One region of the Streptomyces sp. NPDC048002 genome, then DNA from elsewhere that is predicted to be linked to it. Evidence: riboswitches for the same ligand, from Rfam matches in the RefSeq annotation. Region 1 holds a riboswitch; each other region holds the start of a gene.
The links. A riboswitch is a leader RNA that binds a small molecule or an ion and turns the genes downstream of it on or off. The one in region 1 is predicted to bind cobalamin.
Positions count from the first base shown of each region.

Region 2: linked by a shared signal. The riboswitch ahead of AB0E07_RS19455 (cobalamin biosynthesis protein) and the one ahead of AB0E07_RS31025 (ribonucleoside-diphosphate reductase subunit alpha) in region 1 are both predicted to bind cobalamin.
Region 3: linked by a shared signal. The riboswitch ahead of AB0E07_RS33895 (ABC transporter substrate-binding protein) and the one ahead of AB0E07_RS31025 (ribonucleoside-diphosphate reductase subunit alpha) in region 1 are both predicted to bind cobalamin.

Region 1 is NZ_JBEZNL010000035.1:50,990-53,240, forward strand. It holds gene mctP (monocarboxylate uptake permease MctP) at 1-147, shown strand, start outside; gene AB0E07_RS31020 (GNAT family N-acetyltransferase) at 216-722, shown strand; cobalamin riboswitch at 768-915, shown strand; gene AB0E07_RS31025 (ribonucleoside-diphosphate reductase subunit alpha) at 1,039-2,251, shown strand, end outside.
Region 2 is NZ_JBEZNL010000014.1:108,752-111,002, reverse strand. It holds gene AB0E07_RS19465 (inorganic phosphate transporter) at 1-174, shown strand, start outside; gene AB0E07_RS19460 (hypothetical protein) at 203-424, shown strand; cobalamin riboswitch at 552-695, shown strand; gene AB0E07_RS19455 (cobalamin biosynthesis protein) at 837-1,778, shown strand; gene AB0E07_RS19450 (cobyric acid synthase) at 1,775-2,251, shown strand, end outside.
Region 3 is NZ_JBEZNL010000043.1:30,274-32,524, forward strand. It holds gene AB0E07_RS33890 (VOC family protein) at 91-438, shown strand; cobalamin riboswitch at 576-703, shown strand; gene AB0E07_RS33895 (ABC transporter substrate-binding protein) at 1,081-2,070, shown strand; gene AB0E07_RS33900 (iron ABC transporter permease) at 2,163-2,251, shown strand, end outside.

The DNA.
Region 1 (2,251 bases):
GTGCTGAACCTGCTCGTCACGGTGGTGCTGACCTTCGCGCTGAGGGCGGCCAAGGCCCCGGAGGGCGTCGACGAGACGCGCCCCGAGGACTACACCGCGGACGCGGGCGACCCGGGCGTGCAGAAGGACCTGGCGCCGCTGCACTGAGACTCCCCCAGGACGGGCCGCCGGACAGCAGGTGTTCCGGCGGCCCGTCGTCGTACAGACTCGACCCCATGGACTTCCTGATCCGTGAGGCGCGCGCCGCCGAGTACGAGGAACTGGGCGGGATCACGGCCCGCGCCTATCTCCGGGACGGGCTGCTGGCCTTCGGGGAGAGCGACTGGTACCTCGGGGAGCTGCGGGACGTGGCCAAGCGGGCGGCCGCGGCGCTGGTGCTGGCGGCCGTGGAGCAGGACCGGCCGCTCGGGGGCGTCACCTTCGTCCGCGCCGGCGGACCGATGGCCGATCTGGCCGGCCCCGGCGAGGCGGAGATCCGCATGCTCGCCGTGGACCACGGCGCCCGGGGCCGGGGCGTCGGCGAGGCCCTGGTGCGGGCCTGCGTCGACCACGCCCGCGCCACGCCCGGCTGCACCGGCCTGGTGCTCTCCACCCAGCCCCTGATGCGGACCGCCCACCGCATCTACGGACGGCTCGGTTTCACCCGCGCCCCGGACCGCGACTGGAACCCCGTGCCGGAGCACCCCGAGTTCACTCTGCTCACCTATCAGTTGACGCTCTGAAGCCGACGCGACACAACATCTGGGGGTGCCACCGCGCCCCGGCACTAGATGTATGCTCATGCTCGCTGCCGCCGCAGGGGAATCCGGTGCGAATCCGGAACTGTCCCGCAACGGTGTACTTGTGCATGTCTGTTCCCCGAACCGGCCTGCGCAGGAGTCAGTCCGAGGACCTGCCGACAGCGCGCCCGGCCACCCGGCCGGTGCGCTTTCGACGTCCGGGCCTCGTGGAATGGGCCGGTGGGCGCGACGCCCCGTGCGCTCGTGAGCTGCCGCCTGTCCTCCGCAAGGCCCCGTGCCGAGCGAGGGAGAGCCCCACGTGACCATCGCGCCAGCCGACCCGGCTTCAGCCGACCTGGTTCAGACCGACGGTCCCGGTACCGCGTTGCTGCGGACCCTGACCGAGCTGACCGCCGACCTCCCCGACGCCGACCCCGGCCGGGTCGCCGCCGCGGCGCTGCGCGGCCGGTCCGCTCGGGCCGACGAGGCGGAGCTGCGCGAGCTCGCCACGGAGGCCGCGGCCGGCCTCATCTCCGAGGACCCCGCCTACAGCAGGCTGGCCGCCCGGCTGCTGACCCTCTCCATCGCCGCCGAGGCCGCCTCGCAGGGCGTCACCTCCTTCACCGAGTCCGTCGCGGTCGGGCACCGCGAGGGGCTGGTCGCCGACCGGACCGCCGCGTTCGTGCGGACCCACGCGGCCCGGCTGAACGCGCTGATCGACACCGGCGCCGACGACCGCTTCGGCTACTTCGGCCTGCGCACGCTGCACAGCCGGTACCTGCTGCGGCACCCGATCACCCGCCGGGTCGTCGAGACGCCCCAGCACTTCATGCTCCGGGTCGCCGCCGGCCTCGCCGAGGACGACTCGGCGCGTTCCGTGGACGAGGTCTCCGCGCTCTACGGCCTGATGAGCCGCCTGGACTACCTGCCGTCCTCCCCCACCCTCTTCAACTCCGGTACCCGGCACCCCCAGATGTCGTCCTGCTACCTGCTGGACTCGCCGCTGGACGAGCTGGACTCCATCTACGATCGCTACCACCAGGTCGCCCGCCTCTCCAAGCACGCCGGCGGCATCGGTCTGTCGTACTCCCGCATCCGTTCGCGCGGTTCGCTGATCCGCGGCACCAACGGGCACTCCAACGGCATCGTGCCGTTCCTGAAGACGCTGGACGCCTCCGTGGCCGCCGTGAACCAGGGCGGCCGGCGCAAGGGAGCGGCCGCGGTGTACCTGGAGACCTGGCACTCCGACATCGAGGAGTTCCTGGAGCTGCGGGACAACACCGGTGAGGACGCCCGCCGTACGCACAACCTGAACCTCGCGCACTGGATCCCGGACGAGTTCATGCGCCGGGTCAACGCCGACCAGGACTGGTCGCTGTTCTCCCCCGCGGACGTGCCCGAGCTGGTCGACCTGTGGGGCGAGGAGTTCGACGCCGCGTACCGCGAGGCGGAGGCGGCCGGGCTCGCCCGCCGGACCGTCCCGGCCCGTGACCTGTACGGCCGGATGATGCGCACCCTGGCGCAGACCGGCA
Region 2 (2,251 bases), on a different contig from region 1:
CGCCGTGAGGTCGTGGACCACACCAACGTCAACGAGACCGAGGAGCCCGTGGGCGTCGTGACCCAGGCGATGGCCGCGGTGACCCCGCCGCCGGCCGGCCCGGTGACCGAGGACCTCGCGGCGACCATCCCGGCCCCGGCCGGCGATCCGGCGCCGTCGCAGGCCACCGTCTGACCCCCCACCCGGTTAAGGAAGAAGCATCATGAAGATCGACTGGGCGGCTCTCGGCTCCGTCTTCGGCGTCAGCCTCGTGGTCACCGTGGCGCTGGTGGCCCTGTTCACCCTCGGCATCCAGGGCCTGTCCCGTCGCGAGCGCGCGGCGGAACAGGGCGGCTCCGCCGCCCTCGCGGTCACCGGCGCGTACGCCTGCTTCGCCGCGTGCGCGGCGGCGGTGGGCTACGGCATCTATCTGATCGTGGCCTGACCCGGCCCGCACTCCTCCACCCGCCCTGTGGGGACGGCGTCCGACGCCGTCCCCACAGGGCGGGTTTCTGACCTGCCGATGTGGGCCACAGCACACTCTCCCTTCGCAGGTCAAAGGCAAGTTGACGGCCCTTCGGGACCCGTGGTGGACTGCCCGGGCCATGTAGGGCGGCAGAAGAGGAAGCCGGTGCGACTCCGGCGCGGTCCCGCCACTGTCACCGGGGTAGCAATCCCCCGGGAGCCAGGAACTCTCACCGCCCATCCAGTCGAGCCAGGGCGCGGACACCCTGAGTGAGGACGTATCGCCATGCGCGGCTGCCCCCCGAGGTGCAAGGACCGGTTCTCCCGGTTCTACCGGTTCTCCGCCCGGCGCGACGCCCGGGTTCCGAACGACCGCTCGGCCGGCTGAGCCGATGCGGGCCGATCGCGTCTTCGCGTACGGCGCCGCCACCGGCCTCCTGGGTGACCTGCTCCTCGGCGATCCGCGCCGCGGGCACCCGGTCGCCGTGTTCGGCCGCGCCGCGGGTGCCGTGGAACGGCTGCTGTGGCGGGACGACCGGGGCCGCGGCGCGCTGCACACCGCCGTCTGCGCGGGCGGTGCCGTGGCCGTGGGCTCACTGGCCGCCGCGGCCGCCCGCCGCTCCCCCGCCGCCTCCGTCGCGCTGACCGCCGCCGCCACCTGGGCCGTGGTGGGGGGCACCTCACTGGCCCGGGAGGCGCGGGGCGTCGGGCGCGCCCTGGAGTCCGGCGACGTGGAGGCCGCGCGGGCGCGGCTGCCGCATCTGTGCGGGCGGGACCCGCAGGCCCTGGACGCCGACGGGATCGCGCGGGCGGTCGTGGAGTCCGTCGCCGAGAACACCTCCGACGCGGTGGTGGGCGCCCTGGTCTGGGGGGCCGTCGGCGGGGTGCCGGGCCTGCTGGGCTTCCGGGCCGTCAACACCCTGGACGCCATGGTCGGCCACAAGTCGCCCCGCTACCGGCGCTACGGCTGGGCCTCGGCCCGCCTCGACGACGTCGCCGGCTGGCCGGGGGCCCGGCTGACCGCCGCCCTGGCCACCGCCGCCGGGGGGAATCCCCGGGGTGCGCTACGCGCCTGGCGCGCCGACGCCGGCAAGCACCCGAGCCCCAACGCCGGGCCGGTGGAGGCGTCGTTCGCCGGCGCCCTGGGGGTGCGCCTGGGCGGGACCCTGTCGTACGGGGGACGTGTCGAGCACCGGCCGGTGCTGAACGGCCCGGGGCGGGCCGTGGCGGTCACGGACATCGAGCGGGCCGTCCGGCTGTCCCGGCGGGTGGGATGGCTGGCCCTGGGCGTCAGCGTCGCGGCGCGTGCCGCGCTGAAGGGGGGCACGTCATGAGTGGGGGCGGACTGCTGGTCGCCGGGACGACCTCCGACGCGGGGAAGAGCGTGGTCACCGCGGGGATCTGCCGGTGGCTGGTGCGCCAGGGCGTCAAGGTGGCCCCGTTCAAGGCGCAGAACATGTCGCTGAACTCCTTCGTGACCCGCGAGGGGGCCGAGATCGGGCGGGCGCAGGCCATGCAGGCCCAGGCCTGCCGGATCGAGCCGAGCGCGCTGATGAATCCCGTGCTGCTGAAGCCGGGCGGCGAGCAGAGCAGTCAGGTCGTCCTGATGGGCAAGCCCGTGGGCGAGTTGAGCGCGCGCGGCTACCACGGCGGACGGCAGCAGCGGCTCCTCGGCACGGTGCTGGACTGTCTGGCCGAGCTGCGTGCCGACTACGACGCGGTGATCTGCGAGGGTGCCGGATCGCCGGCCGAGATCAATCTACGGCGCACCGACATCGTGAACATGGGCATAGCGCGCAACGCGGGG
Region 3 (2,251 bases), on a different contig from region 1:
CGGTGCGTGCGGCGGCCGTTGTGGCGTAGTACTGCTGGGGAGCCTCAACCTGAGGCTCAACGCCCGATCTGTGTTGCCTTGGAGTTGTCGATGGCCGTTCGTCGTGTCGTACCCAATGTCCGGTCGGAGGCTGTGGAGGAGAGCCGCGAGTTTTACGGGCTGCTGGGGTTCGAGAAGGTCATGGACCACGGCTGGATCATGACGCTCGCGTCGCCGTCGAGCCCGACCGCGCAGATCAGTCTCATGGGCGAGGACAAGACCGCGCCCGTCACCCCGGACCTCAGCGTCGAGGTGGATGACGTGGACGCGGCCTACGCGGCTGTGCGGGAGAGCGGTGCGGAGATCGTTCATCCCTTGCAGGACGAGGAGTGGGGGGTGCGGCGGTTCTGCGTGCGCGACCCCAACGGCCAGGTGGTGAACGTACTGGGGCACCGCTGACGGGCAGGGACGGCGGGGGCGCGTGTCGCGTGCGCACGGCGCTCGCGTGGGGCGTGTCACCCCGGTCCGTTGCCGGGCGGGCGTGGTGGACCGGGCCGACCACGTGCCATGATGGCTCGCGACAAAGGCGACGGCGGAACGAGGAAGCCGGTGTGAATCCGGCGCGGTCCCGCCACTGTGATCGGCGAGCGGACCCCGAACAGACCACTGCCCGGATGCGGGTGGGAAGGCCGGGGCGAGCCTTGACCCGAGAGCCAGGAGACTCACGCGGTCGCCTCCTCGACGTAGCTGGGGCGGATTTCCCCGGAGAGGAGGGCGTGTAGTGATGCCCTTGGAGGGGTTGCGACCCGGCTCGATGCCCTGCGGCCACGGCGTACCGTGGTCGACCGCGGGGGTTGCGCGCCGCCCGCTGACACCCGGTTTCCCGCGGCTCCGTACCCTTGCCCCGCTCCGTCTTGTGACCCCGCTTCCACCTACCCGGTGCGGTCGTTCAGCGGCTCCGGCTGCCGTCGCGACCCCGTAGCCGAGCGGGGGCGACGCCGCTTACCCGGTCGTCGACACTCGACGCGAGTGCCCCCAGCCGTGCCCCGGACCGTGATCCGGACCGTTCCCGTGCCATCCCTCGGTGAGAGGACCCACCCCATGACGGGCAAGCGCCCTGTGACCCTGCTGTCGGCGATAGCCGCGGCCCTGCTGATGTCCGGCTGCGGTGAGAGCGCCACGCGGGACGATGCCGCTCCGAAGGGTGCCGCCGCCGACGGTTACCCGGTGACGGTGTCCAACTGCGGGGTGAGGACGACCTATCAGCGTCCCCCGGAGCGAGCGGTGTCGCTCAACCAGCACGCCACGGAGGTCATGCTGGCACTCGGCCTGGAGAACTCGATGGTGGGTACGGCCTACCTCGACGACGAGATCCTCCCCGAGTACCAGGACGCCTACGACGGCATCGACGTCATCGCGAAGGAGTACCCGTCCTTCGAGACGCTGCTGGCGGCCGAACCCGACCTGGCGTACGGGGGGTTCGCCTCCACCTTCGACGAGAAGGACGGCCGCAGCCGCGAGGCCCTGTCCGACGCGGGCATCAACTCCTACCTGAACATCGAGGAATGCCCCTCCGGCCCCGTGACGATGGCCACGATGGACCAGGAGATCCGCAACGTCGCCAAGATCTTCGGCGTCTCGGAACGCGCCGAATCGGAACTGAAGGAACTCCACGCCACCCTCGACACGGTCGAGGAGAAGCTCGACGGAGTCGATCCGGTGGACCTCTTCGTCTACGACAGCGGTGACAAGACCGCGTTCACGGCCGGCGGGGCCGGTATCGGCAACGAGATGATCGAGCAGGCCGGTGGCGTGAACCTCTTCGCCGATCTGGACAAGGCGTTCGGTGACGTGTCCTTCGAGCAGGTCGCCGAACGGGCGCCCGAGGTCATCGTCATCTACGACTACGGCGACCAGACGGTCGAGGACAAGAAGAAGTTCCTGCTGGCGAACCCGGCCCTGAAGGACGTACCCGCCATCAAGAACGAGCGGTTCGCCGTGCTGCCCCTGTCGTCCACGGTGCTGGGCGTCCGGGTCCCCGCAGCGGTGGAGTCCCTGGCCCGCCAGATCCACCCGGACCGCTTCAAGTGAGTGAGGCGGCGGAACTGACCGAGGAGCAGGGCACGAAGTCCGCCCTCCCCGCGGTGCGGGACGGCGGCGCCGATGGCCGGCGCACCCGTCGGATGCCCTTCCCGCTCGTGCTACTGGTGCTCGGCGCGCTCGTCGTGGTCGCGGCCACGTTCGGGATCGCCGTCGGGTCGATCAGCGTCCC